3 regions of the Marinactinospora rubrisoli genome follow, and region 1 is predicted to be linked to each of the others. Evidence: riboswitches for the same ligand, from Rfam matches in the RefSeq annotation. Region 1 holds a riboswitch; each other region holds the start of a gene.
What was found. Region 1 has a riboswitch for thiamine pyrophosphate ahead of ACFQRF_RS08475 (ECF transporter S component). Riboswitches for the same ligand answer to the same signal wherever they lie in the genome.

Region 1 (5,312 bases):
CGATGGCCGGCCGCTCGGGCATGCGCAGTCGCTGGACCAGGGCGTCGGCCAGGTCGGTGGGGTCCGTGCTGAGCGCGACCAGCACCCCTGGCAGGGCGATCGCCAGCAGCCGCACCACCGCGCCGAGCGCCCCTACCGCGCCCGTCTCGCCGAACAGCAGGTTGACGAGTCCGATCGACGCCCCCATGAGCGCCAGCGAACCGGCGGCGACCAGCAGCCGCCGTCGGGGCACACCGGAGAACGGCACGAGCACGGCCGTGGCCAGCAGCGGCACTCCGCTGGTGACCGGGTCGACCACCGGGATCAGCGCCGCGGCGACCAGCAGCGCGGCGACGAGCTTGGCCGCCGGGTCGGCCCGCGCCAGCCACGCGCGTGCGCCCTCCGGCCGCATGGCCGCGCCCACGGCGGCTCCGTGCGCGGCGGACGCGGTCACCCGGCGCCTCCCCCGGACGTTGCCGCGGCCGGTGCCACGCGGCCGGCGGCGATCCGCAACCGCACATCGGCGAAGCGGTCCAGCAGCAGCTCGTCATGGGTGGCCATGACGATGGCGCGGCCCTCGGCCCGCAGCGCGGCGAGCAGTTCGACCACCTCGGCCCAGGTCCGGGTGTCCTGGCCGAACGTCGGCTCGTCCAGGAGCAGCACGTCGGGAGCGTGTGCCGGGCCGGAACTGAGCGCGGTCGCCACCGAGAGCCGGCGCTTCTCGCCACCGGACAGCGTGTAGGGGTGAACGTCGGCGAGCGGACGCAGCCGCAGGCGCTCCAGCAGTTCGTCCACCCAGGCCGCGGTCTCGGCGCGGCCGAGCCCGGCACGCTCGGGGGCGAACCGGAGTTCGTCGCGGACGGATCCCGTCACGAACTGGTCCTCGGCGTGCTGGAAGACCGTGCCCACGTGACGGGCCAGGCGGCGGGCCGGCCAGCGGGACAGCGGGCGGGCGCTGACGGCGGCCAGCGCACCTCGCGGCAGGACGGCACCGGAGTGCGGCCGGGTGAGCCCGGCCAGCAGCATGAGCAGCGTGGACTTGCCGGAGCCGTTGCGGCCGGTGAGGGCGGTGGCCGTCCCCGCCGGCACCACGGCGGTGGCGCCGTCCAGCACGGTGGCCGGCTCCGCCCCCGGCGCGGCGATGTCCATGGGCGTGCGGGCCACACAGTCGACCGCCTCGACGAGCGGGCCGCCGCCCGGCGCACGTGGGATCCTGGGGCGCGGTTCCCGGCCGGGAACCCACACGCCGTGGGCGGCGAGGCGATCTCCGTGCTCGGCGAAGACCGTGTGCGGGCGGCCGTCGGCGGCCACACCGCCGCCGGGTTCCAGCACGACGACACGGTCCACCAGGTCCACCACGTCGGCCACCCGGTGCTCGACCAGGACGACGGTGGCCGAGGTGTCCGCCGCGATCCGGCCGATCACCTCCCGGACGAGCCGGGCGCCCTCCGGGTCGAGGTTGGCGGTGGGCTCGTCGAGGAGCAGCAGCCGTGGGCGCATCGCCAGCACCCCGGCGATCACCAGCCGCTGCTTCTCACCGCCGGAGAGCGCGGCGGTGCCACGTCCCGGCTCGTACGGGAAGCCGACCTCGGCGAGCGCGTCGCCCACCCGCTCCCAGATCTCGGCACGGGGAACGGCCAGGTTCTCCAGGCCGAACGCCACGTCGTCACCGGCCCGCGCCATCACCAGCTGGGTCTCGGGGTCCTGACCGACCAGCCCGGCACCGCCGCGCCGGCGGTCGGCGGGCGCGCCGTCGACGCGCAGCTCGCCCTCCTCCGTGCCGGTGATGGCGCCGTCGTCACCGGTCAGCCCGGCCAGCGCGTGCAGCAGGGTGCTCTTGCCCGCGCCGGAGGCGCCGAGCAGCAGGACGCGCTCGCCGGGTTCGATCCGCAGGTCCACGCCGCGCAGCGCCCATCCGGTCCGCCCGGAGTGCCGCCAGCCCCAGCCCGTGAGCTCGACGCGCGCTCCGCCCTCGGTGCGCGCCACGTCAGCCGCGCGCCGAAGGGAACGGTGCCAACGCCCCCGCACGGGCCAGCGCGCTGGTCAGCAGCCGGCCGCCGACCCCGCCGATCACCGCGGCGCTGAGCACGACGAGAACCGCGTAGGCCGCCTGATACGCGAACGGCCAGGTCGGGTAGTACAGCGTGAGGTCCATGACCACGGGGGCGAGACCCGCGACGGCACCGGCGGTCACGGCGGCGCCCATTCCCCAGCGGCGGTATCCGGTCAGCGCGAAGACGATCTCGGGGAGCAGTCCCTGCAGCAGCCCGGACACCAGCACCATCAGCCCCCAGCCGGTGCCGAGCAGCGCCGACACGGTCGCGGCGGCGATCGAGGTGAGCACACCGGCACCGGGCCGGCGGATGATCAGCGGCCCGAGGACCCCGGGCAGCAGCCACACGCCGTACAGCACGGCCTGCGCCGGTGGGAAGGCGAGGAACAGCACGTCGGTGGCCTGCCAGAGCATGCCCCAGAACCAGAAGACGACGCCGAGCGCGACGCCCAGCACGGCCGCGACCACGATATCGACGGTCCGCCAGCGCAGCAGCCGGCCCGCCGGGGCGCTCTCGGTGGAGGAGGAGGTTGTCACAGGTGTCCCTTCGCGTCACGACGAGAAGGCCCAGCCCGAGAGCACCCGCCCGGATACGGCGGACGGTTCCCACGACTTCCTTCGCTGGCATGACCCAGATCAGGTGGCTAAGGGTCTGCGGCCGGGCCGCACTCTCAGCGCCGAAGCGCTCCCCTGTCGGTTCCCCCATTATGCGGCCAATACCGACGAACCGGTCAACCGGTCCGGCCGGGCGGTCTCCCATCCGGCCGAACGGCCGGTCCCCCGCCTTCCGGCGGGACCGGCCGTTGACGGGGTCTGCCGGACCGGCCACGGACATGGCCGAGGGCGCCACCGGGGCACGGAACGTTCACGACCACCGACCAGGACACCCGGACGGACACGGACGGTCTCCTCAGCGGTCCGGGTGTACTGAGCACTGGGGTCGGAGACGGCCGGACCGGCTCGACCGGCCGCGGTAGGCGGCCCGGTCGAAGGCCGCCCCGCCATCCGCGCCCGCTGCGGTTCTCCCGCTGGTCGCGGGGGTGCGCGATGGTCGCCGTGATACCCCGGCCCCGCAGCACCGTTCCCGGCGCTGCTTCACCAGGTCCGCAGGCCGTCCGCGAACTCCGTCTACCGCAGCACCAGCCCGTCGTGCATCTCTTGCGGTGGCTCCGGGACGAGCACCAGACCGAGTTCCGCGGGACCGCTGAGCAGCGGATGGTCCGGGAGCACCCGGACGGTGCAGCCGAGCGCCCCGGCGCGGTCCAGTGGCACGCGGCCGGTGTAGCGGACCAGCGGGCCGTCGGCGGCGGCCGGTGTCAGGCGGGCCGGTACCGGGTCCGTCAGCTCGTCGCCCGGGCCGATGCGGCCGACCACCGCCTCCACCCGGACGTCGGACGGGTCCAGGTCGCCGAGCACCAGGGTGGCCCGCACTTCGAGTTCGTCGCCCACCTGCGGCGGGTCCGCCGACCCGACGGCCTCCACGTGTTCCACGTGCAGAGCCGGCCAGGCCTGCACGACACGCCGCTTCCAGGCGGCCAGCTCGTGTACGCCGGCCAGCCCGTCGGCGGTCAGGCGGCGCGAGGCGTCCGCGGCGCCCTGGTACAGCTGCCGGACGTAGTCCCGCACCATGCGGGTGGCCAGCACCTTGGGGCCGAGTGAGACGAGCGTGTGCTTGACCATCTCCAGCCAGCGCTTCGGCAGGCCGCCCTCGTCGTGGTCGTAGAACAGCGGCGCCACCTGATCCTCGATCAGCGAGTACAGGGCGGCCGCCTCCAACTCGTCACGCCGGTCGGGATCGGGGACGCTGTCGGCCGTGGGGATGGCCCAGCCGTTGGAGCCGTCGAACCACTCGTCCCACCAGCCGTCGCGGACGGAGAGATTGAGCCCGCCGTTCAGCGCGACCTTCATGCCCGACGTTCCGCACGCCTCCAGTGGGCGGAGCGGGTTGTTCAGCCAGACGTCGCTGCCCTGGACGAGGGACCGCGCCACCGCCATGTCGTAGTCCGGCAGGAAGACGATCCGGTGCCGCACGGTGGGGTCATCGGCGAACCGCACGATCTCCTGAATGAGCCGCTTGCCTCCCTCGTCGGCCGGATGCGCCTTGCCTGCGATGACGATCTGCACCGGCCGTTCCGGGTGCAGCAGCAGCCGGCGCAGCCGCTCGCGGTCGCGCAGCATCAGGGTGAGCCGCTTGTAGGACGGAACCCGCCGGGCGAATCCGATCGTCAGCACGTCGGGGTCCAGGACGTCGTCGATCCAGCCGAGTTCCGCGTGACTGGCACCGCGCTGCCGCCACGAGCGGCGCAGCCGGTGCCGGACGTCGGCCACGAGGCGCCGCCGCAACGTACGCCGCATCTCCCACAGGTCGCGCTCGTCCGTTCCGGTCACCTTGCGCCAGCCGTCCGGACGTTCGAACTCCTCGGAGTCCGGCACGATCCGGGCGGCCAGCTCCTGGGCCTCCTCCGCCACCCAGGTCCGCGCGTGCACGCCGTTGGTGATGGAAGTGATCGGCACCTCGTCGGCGTCGAAGCCCGGCCACAGGCCGCGGAACATCTCACGGCTGACCTCGCCGTGCAGCCGGCTGACGCCGTTGACCCGTTGTGCCAGCCGCATGCCCATCACGGCCATGTTGAAGACGTGCGGGTCGCCGCCCTCGTAGTTCTCCGCCCCCAGTGCCATGACCCGGTCGGGCGGCAGCCGGTCGACGACCCCGCCGCCCGCGTGACGATGGACGGCGGACGCCAGATGCCGCTGCACGAGGTCACGGGGGAAACGGTCGATTCCGGCCGGAACCGGGGTGTGCGTGGTGAACACCGTGCCCGCGCGGGTGGCCTCGACCGCCTCGTCGAAGTCGAGCCCGTCGCCGGTGACGTACTCACGGACCCGCTCCAGGCCGAGGAACCCGGCGTGCCCCTCGTTCATGTGGAAGACCTCCGGAGCCGGATGCCCGGTGAGCGCGCAGTAGGCGCGGACGGCGCGCAGGCCGCCGATCCCCAGCAGCAGTTCCTGGCGGAGCCGGTGGTCGGTGCCGCCGCCGTACAGGCGGTCGGTGACGCGCCGCAGCTCCGCGTCGTTGGCCTCATGGTCGGCGTCGAGCAGCAGCAGCGGAACCCGGCCGACCCGCACGACCCAGACGTGCGCGGTCAGCTCGCGGTCCTCCGGCAGGTCGACGCGCACCTCCACCGGCGCGCCGTCCGGATGCCGCAGCCGGGTCATCGGCAACCCGCGCGGGTCGAGCTCGGGATACTCCTCCAGCTGCCAGCCCTCGGGAGACAGCGTC
Region 2 (5,312 bases), on a different contig from region 1:
TCCTCGGAGCCGGACGGCCCGGCGGCCGTCGCGGCGGGCGGCAGCGCGCCGGGGGCGCCCGCGGCGAAACCCGCGGGAGGGTGCGGGCCGGCGCCCGCCAGGTTCGGGTAGACGTCCAGCACCGCGGCGAGGAACCGCCCGGCGTCCGCCGGCCGGTAGCGCGGGTCCCGCTCGGTGGCGCGGGCGACCAGCGCGTCGACCTCGGGCGGGATGCCCTCGACCGTCCGCGACGGAGGCGGCACGTCCTGGTTGACGTGCTGGTAGGCGACCGCGATGGCGGAATCGCCGGTGTGCGGCTGCGCGCCGGTGAGGAGCTCGTACAGCATGATGCCGCACGCGTACACGTCCGTGCGGGCGTCGGAGACGCTCTGCGCGATCTGCTCGGGCGCCAGGTAGGCGGCGGTGCCCATGAGCGTGCCCGTCTTGGTCAGCCCCTCCTGCGCCGCCTCGACCACCCGGGCCAGGCCGAAGTCCACGACCTTGACCTGGCCGTCCCGGGTGAGCAGCACGTTCTCGGGCTTGACGTCCCGGTGCACCATGCCCGCCTGGTGGGCGGCGCCGAGGCCGGCGAGCACGGGAGCCATGATCCGCAGCGCGTCGTGCGGGGCCAGGCGGCCCCGCAGGTTCAGCAGGTCGCGCAGCGCGCGGCCGGGGACGTACTCCATGGCGAGGTACACGTGGCCCTGGTCGGTCCCCTGGTCATAGACCTGCACGACGTTGGGGTGGGACAGCTTGGCCACCGCGTGCGCCTCGTTGATGAAGCGGCGCACGAACTGGGGGTCCTGCGCCAGGGAGGGGTGCATGACCTTCAGGGCCACCCGCCGGTCGAGCCGAAGGTCATGGGCGACATAGACGGTCGCCATGCCGCCACCGGCCAGTCGCGACTCGACGTAGTAACGCTGATCGAGGGTCGCGCCGACAAGCGGGTCCGCAGTCGTCATGTCCACGGAGGCGAGTTTACGGGTAGCCGGGCAAAGTGCGACGGGCCGATGGTTTTCCCGTTACCGGAACGGGGTAAAAGCAGTTGCTCGTGGTCACGCGGATGTGACGTTCCGGCACGTTCCCCCGGCCGGTGCGGCGTCACCGCGCCGGCCGGTCCGGCTGCGGTGAGGACGCCTCGGCGTACCGGCGGACCGGGATCCGGCCGGCCCGGCGCGCCCGCCGGCCCGCGGCGACCGCGTCGCGCATGGCCGCCGCCATCAGCGCGGGCTCCCGGGCGCGGGTCACCGAGGTGGCGAGCAGCACCGCGTCGCAGCCCAGCTCCATGGCCAGCGCCGCCTCGCTCGCGGTGCCGATACCGGCGTCCAGGACCACCGGGACCCCGGCCTGCTCGACGATCAGCTCGATGTTGTGCGGGTTGCGGATTCCCAGACCGGACCCGATCGGCGCGCCGAGCGGCATCACCGCGGCGCATCCCACCTGCTCCAGGCGGCGGGCCAGCACCGGGTCGTCGTTGGTGTAGGGCAGCACCACGAAGCCCTCGTCGACGAGGCGCTCGGCCGCGTCCAGCAGCTCCACCGGGTCCGGCAGCAGGGTGCGCTCGTCGGCCACCACCTCCAGCTTGATCCAGTTCGTCTCCAGTGCCTCCCGGGCCAGCCGGGCGGTGCGCAGGGCGTCGGCGGCGGTGAAGCAGCCGGCGGTGTTGGGCAGTGGCCGGATTCCGTGGCGGCGCAGCACGTCCCACACCGAGCCGCGCGCGGCCGGGTCGACCCGGCGCATCGCCACGGTGGTCAGCTCGGTGCCCGACGCGGCCAGCGCCTCCTCCAGGATGTGCAGCGACGGCGCGCCGCCGGTCCCCATGATCAGCCGCGAGGCGAAGCTCTGCCCGGCGATGACGAGCGGGTCGTCCGCGGCGCGCGGTTCGGTGGGCGCGGTGGTGGGTTCGACGGTCATTCAGCTCTCCTCCGCGGTCGTCCCCGCCTGCCGGCGGGGGAGGAAACGGATGTTGCGCCGGGCACGGCCGGGCCCCGGCCGCCGTGGCGCGTGGACGGCGGACGGCGCCACCGCGTCAGCCCCCCTGCACGGCCGTGAGCACGTCCACCCGGTCGCCGGGCGCCACGGCGGTGTCGGCCCAGCCGGTGCGCGGCACCACCTGGTCGTTGACGGCCACCGCGACGCCGCTGGTCGCATCGGTCAGCGAGCGCACCACGTCCGCGACGGTGCTGGCCGGCGCGACCTCGCGCGGCTCGCCGTTGATGATCACGTGCACGGGTTCCTCACCTTCCTTGCGGTGCGGGTGCCGCCGCCCGCGGGCCGGGTCAGGCGGCGCTGCGCGCCGTCCGGCGGGTGGCGGCGAACGGGCGGGCGACGTCGGGCAGCTCGCCGTCGGCGAGCGCCGCCGCCATGGCGTCGCCGGTGACGGGGGTGAACAGCACGCCGTGCCGGAAGTGGCCGACGGCCAGCTGCAGCCCCGGCACGTGGGTCGGCCCGAGCAGGGGTTCGTTATCGGGGGAGCCGGGGCGCAGGCCGACGCAGGTCTCCGCGATCTCCAGCTCGCTGACGCCGGGCACGAGCTCGTGCGCGTCGCGCAGCAGCTCCCAGACGCCGCCGACCGTGAGCCGGGTGTCGTGGCCGGCCTCCTCCTGGGTGGCGCCGAGCACGATCTCGCCGTCGTCGCGGGGCACCAGGTAGACGGGCCCGCCGCGGACCAGGCCGCGGACGGTCCGCGAGACGATCGGAGGCTCCCCGGCGGGCGTGCGCAGCCGCAGCAGCTGGCCCTTGACGGGCCGCAGCTCGGGCAGCACGTCCTCGGGGATTCCGCCGATGGAGCCGCTCCACGCCCCGGCGGCGAGCACCACCTGTGGCGCCGACAGTTCGGAGGGTGCAGCGGCGCCGGTGCCGGCCGGGCGCGCCAGCCGGACGCCGCGTGCCGCGCCTCCGGCGCACTCGACGGCGGTGACCCGGGCGGGCACCAGGGTGACGCCGCGCCGGACGGCCGCCGCGCGCAGCGCCGCCAGCAGCCGGCGCGGGTCCACCGAGTGGTCGTCGGGCGCCAGGAACCCGCCGCGCACCGAGGGCGCGAGCATGGGCTCCAGCCGCCGGCACTCCCGGCCGGTGAGGCGGCGGGTGGCGATGCCGAGCCGGGCCCGCAGGTCGCCGAGGTCGGCCAGCCGGGCGAGGTCGTCGGTGTCGAAGGCCACCTGCAAGGTGCCGCCGGTGCGGTAGCCGGGGTCCAGGCCGCTGTCGGCGGTCAGCTCCGCGACGAAGCCGGGGTAGCGCTCCCGGGCGGCGAGGCCGAAGCGGGTGAGCCGGTCCTCGCCGTAGCCGGCCTCGGTGGCGGGCGTCAGCATCCCGGCCGCCACCACGGACGCGGCGTTCCGGTGCTCGGGCCCGACCACGGTGACACGCAGGCCGCGGCGGGCGGCCCGCCACGCCGTGACCATCCCGATCAGTCCGGCGCCGACGACGATGACGTCGGATTCGGCGGTGTTCGCGGGCGTGGCGTGGTTTGATGGGGACGGCACGATGCCAGCTCCACTCCCTTCGCCGGTATGACCCGGATCAGGTTCGTGCGGTCGGAGGCTGCCAGCCTCCCTCTCAGCCGGGTCCCTACCCGGCTCCCGCGGGGACGTCGCTGCGGTCCATGGTAGATCCCGGCCGCCCGGCGGGCCAGGGCGGGGGTGTGCGCTACGCCCACAGCGATAACCAGCCGGTCGGCGTTTGGAATCAGCCGGTTTGTGGGACATTGACGGACGTGACACAGATCGACCGTGACACGGACGCCCTTGTCGGCGAGTGGCTCACCCTGCGTGAGGCGGCCCAGGCGCTCGGAGTCAGCCCGAACCGCGTGAAGCAGTTCATCCGCGACCACAAGCTTCTCGGCGCCACGCGCGCGGGGGAGGTCTCGGTCCCCGCGGCCTTCATCTCCGGCGGCGACGTGGTCAAGGGGCTGCCGGGCACGCTGACGGTGCTGGCCGACTGCGGGTTCACCACCGACGAGGCGCTGCGCTGGCTGTTCACGTCGGACGACACCCTGCCGGGCGCCCCGATCGAAGCCATCATGGCCAACCGGGGCACCGAGGTGCGCCGCCGCGCCCAGGCGATGGCGCTCTAGCTCCCGGCCCCGGCCGGCGGTGGAGGGCGGACGAGACGGACCCCGCCGCGCGGACGGCGTGCCCGGACCGGGCGCGGCGCCCGCGCGGCCGGGCGTCAGCGCGGCGGACGCCGGTCGACGAGCACCAGCAGCAGGCCGACGAGCAGCACCGCGGCGGCGGGATAGCCCAGCTGGGACGCGTCCAGCCAGGTCAGCGCCGCGCCGCCGGTGACACCGCCGAGTGATATCCCGGCGTACAGGGCGGCGCTGTTCAGGCCGAGCAGCACGGCGGCCGAGCCGGGGTCGACCGCGACGGCGCGTTGCTGCTGCGGCACGGTCACCAGCCAGGAGACCGCACCGAACAGCATCATCCACACCACCGCGGCGGGCATGGCCGTGGTCGCGGCCTGCAGCGCGAGCGTGAGGACGACCAGCAGCGGCGCCGCCACCAGCACCACCGATCGCGGGCCGCGTGCGTCGGCGAGCCGCCCGGAGACCACGTTCCCGGCCACGGCCATGAGCCCCCAGACCCACAGCAGCGCGGTCATCGCACCGGCGCCGCCGGCGGCCGGGCCGAACACCGCGCCCACGTAACTGAAGACCGTGAAGCAGCCCCACAGGAGGAACAGGGTCTGCGCCGCGACCAGCAGCAGCCGCCGGTTCCCCAGGGGACGCAGCCGGGCCGCCAGCCCGACGGCGGGCAGCCGCACCCCGCGCGGCATCCGCAGCAGCGCCACCACCGCGGCCACGGCGAGCCCGGCGACCAGCCACAGCGATGCGCGCCAGCCCAGCGTCGTGCCCAGCCAGGTCCCGAGGGGGACGCCGAGTGCGGTGGAGGCGGTCATGCCGCCCACGACCACCGCCATGGCGCGCCCCTGGTAGGCGGCCGGGCTGAGGACGCCGGCCATGGCGCTGGCGTTGGGCGAGTACATCGCCGCCCCGGCGGCGGCGAGGCCCCGCGATAACAGCAGCACGGGATAGTTGGGGGTCAGTGCCGACACCGCGTTGCCGATCGCGAAGACCACCAGCGCGGCCACCAGCACCGTGCGCCGGTCCAGCCGTCCGGTGACCGCGGCCAGTACGGGGGACAGCACCGCGTAGCACAGCGCGAACACCGTGAGCATCTGCCCGGCGGCGGTGACGCTGACCCCGACGTCCGCGGCGATGCCGGGGAGCACGCCGGAGGTGACGAACATCGCGGTGCCGACGGCGAAGGAGCCCACGGCGAGCGGGAGCAGCCGGACGACGGAGAAGCGTTCCGGCCGGCCGGGCGCGGCCG
Region 3 (5,312 bases), on a different contig from region 1:
GACGGCGTGACGCGCCGGCGCCGGCGTCAGAACGGCAGGTCGTGGGTGCTGTCGCTGCCGTCGATGTACAGGCGGAGCGAGTGACCGGGAACGAGCTGGCCGACGGCGGCCTGGATCTGCGCGGCGACCAGGGGCAGCGGACGGTCACGGCGGGCGCGGACGCGGATCTCGATGGAGTCGCTGGTCACGACGACTCCGGTCGTCGGGCCGGCGTGTCCATCGTCGCCGGGTAGTGGGCACATCTCCAGCACCTCGGGGCAGCGGAGCACACGTTCGGCGATTCCCCGGGCGAGAGCGGTGTCGGCACCCACGGATCCACCCCCCTCCATGATGATCGTGCGATTCGCGACCGCACGCCCTCCGGGCCTTCCCACCGGCGGCGGTGCGGTCTCACCAGGGAGAACAACGCGGGGCGGGCGGTTCACACCTGGGCTTACGCACTCTTGAACATGAGGTGCGTCACGCCGCGGTGACCGCCCGGCAGGAGCCGGTACCGTCCCTTGGCGGCCGGCCGTCAAGGCCGGGGTGGCGGCGCGAAAGCCCGTCCGCGGTCGTGGTCCCCTGCTCCGGCGCGGACGAGCGGTGTGCGCGCGGATGAGTCTCGGGCGGCTCCGGTCAGCCCTCGGCCGGCTCCGCGGCGAGGTCACTGAACTCGACCACGATGCCGGTGGGAGTGTCGGTGATCCTGATGGTGCGCTTCAGCCGTTTGCCCGCGACCCGGGCGGCGGACGTGATGCGCTGGTGGTCGCGGTCGGTGAGGGCGCCGATGATCACGCGTTCGTGGCGGCGGAGCTCACCGGCGATCCGGTCGACGAGTTCCGGTTGCGTCTCGCCCAGCCGGACATAGGACAACCGAACGGGCTGCGGGCTCTCTGCCGGGCTCGGCGGGATCGACATCAAGAGGCTCCGCTTCACATGGGGCCGGCCGGGTCGCGTCGCCGCGTTGCGACGCACAGACCGCGCGAATCGGCAGAAAATCCGCGTTTAACGCGATCATCGGTAAACCCTACACGCGCTCGCGCGTCGTCCTTGTAAGAGCCACCGGTCGTGGTAGCGACCTCGCGACGCTCCGTGCCGGCCCGCCCGCCTCCGGCTACCCACCGCGACCACCGACCTCGGGAGGCCCCCATACCCCTCACCGAATATGGCGCACGCCACACTTCCGCCGCGGCCACCGTCTCCGCCGTCCGCGCGACCGCCACGCCGCTCCGGCCGGAGACCATGCGCCTCGCGGCCACCGATCACCGGCACCGGGCCCGGCCTCCCATGATGGGCACCGACCCCGCGAACTCGCCGCGGGTGATCGCGCGGAGCCCCGGCAGGGACCGGCTTCCCGGAATATGCCGCCCGCGCACTCGCCCGCGTTCTCCTTTAAGATCGGCTTCACACCAGCCGGGTCCTCATCCCCCGTGGCGCTCTGCCCCCCATCCGGACCCTGGTCGGCACGCACGCCCGCTCGCCCTGCTCTTCTCCCTCCAGCCGATAGAAGGCACGCCGCTCCATGTCCGATGACGCGCCCGCAGCCCCGTCCGACGCCCCAGCACCGCGCCGCCGGTGGAGACGCCTCTTCCTGTGGACCTCCGTGACGTTGGCGGTGGTGCTGATCGCCGGGGTCGGCACGGCCTACGGCTACTACCGGGTCCTGCGCGGCAACATGGTGCAGCACGACCTGGCCTCGGCACTGAACGAGGAGGAGCGCCCACCGAAGATCGGTGAGGACATCAACATCCTCTTCATCGGGTCCGACGGCCGGGAGGGCGGCAACTCCGCCTACGGCGGCCGGGATTTCGTGGGCGAGCGGTCCGACTCGTTGATGCTCGCGCACATCTCGCCGGACAACGGCGTGACGGTGGTCAACTTTCCGCGTGACTCGCTCGTCCAGCTCCCGGAGTGCCAGGCGTACGAGGGGACCGAGGGCACCTACGGCTACTACGGCATGATCAACGCCGCACTGTTCCACGGTGGCCCGCCGTGCGCGGTCAAGACGATCGAGAGCCTGTCCGGCATCCGTATCGACCACTTCGTCCACCTGAGCTTCGTCGGATTCCGCGACATGGTCGACGCCGTGGGCGGCGTGGAGATGTGCATCCCGGAGCCGATGTACGACGAGCGCGCCAAGCTCGACCTGGAGGCCGGCCAGCAGGTACTGGACGGCGAGCAGTCGCTCGCCTTCGTGCGGGCGCGTTACGAGATCGGCGACGGCGGCGACATCGGCCGGATCGACCGCCAGCAGATGTTCCTCGGCGCGCTCGCCGAGCAGACGACCAGCAGCGACGTCCTGACCAGCCCGAGCCGGATGAGCTCACTGCTGCAGGCCGTGTCCGAGCACACCGCGACCGACCGGGACCTGTCCCTGGACCGGATGATCTCCATCGGCTCCACGCTCGCCGACGTCGACCTGGAGGACATCACCTTCTACACGGTGCCGTGGTGGCCGGCCCCCGGCGACCCGAACCGGGTGGTGTGGGACGAGGAGCGGGCCGCCGAGCTCTTCCAGGCCATCAACAACGACCGCCCGCTCAACGACGCCGCGCTGGAGACCGGAGCCCCGGCCGAGCCGTCACCGAGCGCCTCCCCCTCGGCGCACCCGTCGCCGTCCTACCCGGCCGAGCCGTTCACCGAGCCGATCGCCCCCGGTTCCACCGACACCGAGGCGATCGAGGGCCGGGACGCCACCTCCAACCCCTGCGTCAACGGACTCGGCGAGGGCACCGAACAGCAGTGACCCCCGGCGCCGCCACGACGGCCCCGCACCCGCTCCCTGGCACCGGCCGGTGAACGGGTCCGGGGCCGTCGGCCGTCCGGCGGCGGCTCCACCCCTGCGCGACCGGAGCGGTCCAGCCCGGTAACGTGTTCCGGGTAACCACGCGGGGTGTCCCCGGGCCGCGAGCCGGCCGGGACTGAGACGGGCCGTCGGCCCGAACCCGTCGAACCTGACCTCGTTGGCACGAGCGGAGGAAACGTGGGACTTCCCGTCGTCGGCACGCACGAGTCCGGATTCACCGCCGAGCTGGGGCGGCGGCACGCGGACCTCTTCGACGCCTTCTATCAGCACCCCTTCGTCGCCGGTCTGCGGGACGGCACGGTGGCCCGCGAGCGCGTCCTGCACTATGTCGGCCAGGACCACCAGTACCTGAGCGCCTACGTGCGCTGCTACGGCCTGGGGCTCGCGCTCTCGCCGGATCGGACGTGGATGCGGTACTTCCACGACAGCGTGGCCTTCGTTCTGGACGAGGAGGCGCACCCGCACCACGTGCTGTGCGAGTACGCCGGCACGTCCTATGCCGACGCGCAGGTGGACCGGCTCGCGCCGAGCGCGCAGGGGTACGTCGACCACATGATGGCCGCCGGGCGGGACACCCTGGGCGTACTGCTCGCCGCGCTGCTGCCGTGCCCGTGGACCTACACCTGGGCGGCCCGGCGGTTCGTCGAGGAGGAGGCGCCGGGGCCGGACCACCCGTTCGCGGGCTGGTGGCGCTTCTACGCCGATCCCGAGTGCGTCGCCGTCACCACGAAGCTGCGCGGCCTGCTGGACGGTCTGGCCGCCGACGCCGGAACCGCGGAACGGGAGCGGATGCGGCGGGCGTTCCGCGATAGCTGCCACCATGAGGTGCGCTTCTGGCAGATGGCGTGGACGCTGGAGGACTGGTCGGCGGGGAGTCGCTGAGCGTACGGAGGCGGCGACGCCGGTTGCCGGAGGCCGGTTCGCGTTGGCGGTGCGGGGGAGCGAGGCGGTGAGCGCGGCCAGGAGCGTGCCGTCCGCCGGGTGACGGGGTGATCGGCACCACCCCCAGAAGTTACGAATCCGTCACGCTGCGTCAAGATGACGCAACGTCGCCGGGAGATCGTAGCCGTCATGGACCTACGCGGACGCGACGGCACCGATCGCCCCGGCCACCGGCGGCGCGCTGACCAGGGGGCGCATCCCGGCCCGCGCCACGACTTCGTCGGCCGGGAACTCCTGGAGATCGGCGCGCTGCTGCTCACGGCGGGCGCCGCGCACCTCCTGGTGCTCACTCTCGGCCACCACGGCTATGGCCCGCCGCTGCTGGCCGCCGTGGGAGCCGTGGTGATGGCGGTGGGGTTCCTGCACCGCTGGCGGGCGCACCGGCGCGCGGTGCCGGTGGGCGTGGCCGCCGCACCCGGCCGGTCCGCACGCCTCGCGCTTGCGGCCGAGGATTCCTCCGCCGGGATACCGGCGCCGCCGGGGCCCCGCCGGCCGGACGGCGGCGCGGAGACGCTGTGGCGGATCCGCGTCGGCGTCGCCGACGTCCCCGGCGGGCTGGCCGCGCTGACCACGCACCTGGCGCTGCTCGGCGCGAACATCCGGCTGATGCAGGTGCTGCCGGGGTACGTGGACGCCGTCGACGAGTTCCTGGTGAGCGTCCCGCGGCACGTGACGCGGGACCGGCTGGCGGAAGCGGTCGCGCGGGCGGGCGGCCGGGACCCGGTCGTCGAGCCGGCCGACGCCCACGAACTCGCCGACACCACCAGCCGGACCCTGGCGCTGGTCGCCGAACTGGTGACCGATCCCCGGACGCTCACCGCCGCGCTGCTCCGGCTCTCCGGCGCCCACACGGTCGCCCGGCTGAGCCGTCCGCCCGAGGGCATGGCCACCGACGAGGTGGCCGGGTCGGCGATGTGCCTGGCCGCGCCGGGCGGCGGCGTCCTGGTGCTGCACCGCGACGGTGTCCCCTTCGGCCCCGTGGAGTTCGCCCGCTGTCGCGCCCTGGTGGACGTGGCGGCGCTGCTGCGCCGGACCGGTACCGCGGAGGCGGCCGACGCCAGGGAACCGTGATCCCCGCCGCCGGACACGGGGCGCGGAGCGGGGCCGCGTCCCGCGCCCCGGTCCGGCGGCAGGCCGCCGGACCGGGGATCCGGAACCGGACCGGAGGGGCCTCCGGTGCGTTACAGGGCGGGAGCCCCGGACAGCGCCTGGCCCAGGTCGACGGACTCGGCGGTCTCCCCGACGGTCCCCTCGACGGCGCCGGCCTGGCTCACGACCGAGGCCGGGTCGACGGTCTCTCCGACGGTGCCGGTGGCGCCGGACACCGTGTCCTCGACCAGACCGGTGACCAGGTCGGCCGGCACGTCGACGGGGCCGACCTGCAGCGAGGTCTCGGGAAGCTGGCCCTCGACCTGGGACCGCACGTCCTCGACGCCGGTCCGCACGTCACCGGTGCTGGGCAGCGTCTCGGTGCCGGGCGCGTCCACGGGCTGCGGCAGGGTGGTCACGTCGCCGGCACCGGGCGCCTCCGGCGCCCGGCCCTTGAGCCCGCGCACGACCTCGTCGATCTTCTTCTCGGCCGCGG

Region 2: another riboswitch for thiamine pyrophosphate. It lies ahead of thiO (glycine oxidase ThiO); the one in region 1 lies ahead of ACFQRF_RS08475 (ECF transporter S component).
Region 3: another riboswitch for thiamine pyrophosphate. It lies ahead of ACFQRF_RS10105 (TenA family protein); the one in region 1 lies ahead of ACFQRF_RS08475 (ECF transporter S component).

What each region holds. Positions count from the first base shown of each region.
Region 1 is NZ_JBHTBH010000003.1:377,174-382,485, reverse strand. It holds gene ACFQRF_RS08485 (energy-coupling factor transporter transmembrane component T family protein) at 1-391, opposite strand, end outside; gene ACFQRF_RS08480 (ABC transporter ATP-binding protein) at 430-1,965, opposite strand; gene ACFQRF_RS08475 (ECF transporter S component) at 1,967-2,569, opposite strand; TPP riboswitch at 2,629-2,734, opposite strand; gene glgP (alpha-glucan family phosphorylase) at 3,161-5,312, opposite strand, start outside.
Region 2 is NZ_JBHTBH010000011.1:146,989-152,300, reverse strand. It holds gene pknB (Stk1 family PASTA domain-containing Ser/Thr kinase) at 1-947, opposite strand, end outside; gene ACFQRF_RS21705 (thiazole synthase) at 1,081-1,893, opposite strand; gene thiS (sulfur carrier protein ThiS) at 2,009-2,209, opposite strand; gene thiO (glycine oxidase ThiO) at 2,259-3,383, opposite strand; TPP riboswitch at 3,462-3,574, opposite strand; gene ACFQRF_RS21690 (Rv2175c family DNA-binding protein) at 3,695-4,054, shown strand; gene ACFQRF_RS21685 (MFS transporter) at 4,150-5,312, opposite strand, start outside.
Region 3 is NZ_JBHTBH010000004.1:226,472-231,783, reverse strand. It holds gene ACFQRF_RS10125 (GlsB/YeaQ/YmgE family stress response membrane protein) at 1-10, shown strand, start outside; gene ACFQRF_RS10120 (hypothetical protein) at 27-311, opposite strand; gene ACFQRF_RS10115 (hypothetical protein) at 616-897, opposite strand; gene ACFQRF_RS10110 (LCP family protein) at 1,583-2,725, shown strand; TPP riboswitch at 2,859-2,978, shown strand; gene ACFQRF_RS10105 (TenA family protein) at 2,963-3,667, shown strand; gene ACFQRF_RS10100 (ACT domain-containing protein) at 3,857-4,798, shown strand; gene ACFQRF_RS10095 (hypothetical protein) at 4,909-5,312, opposite strand, start outside.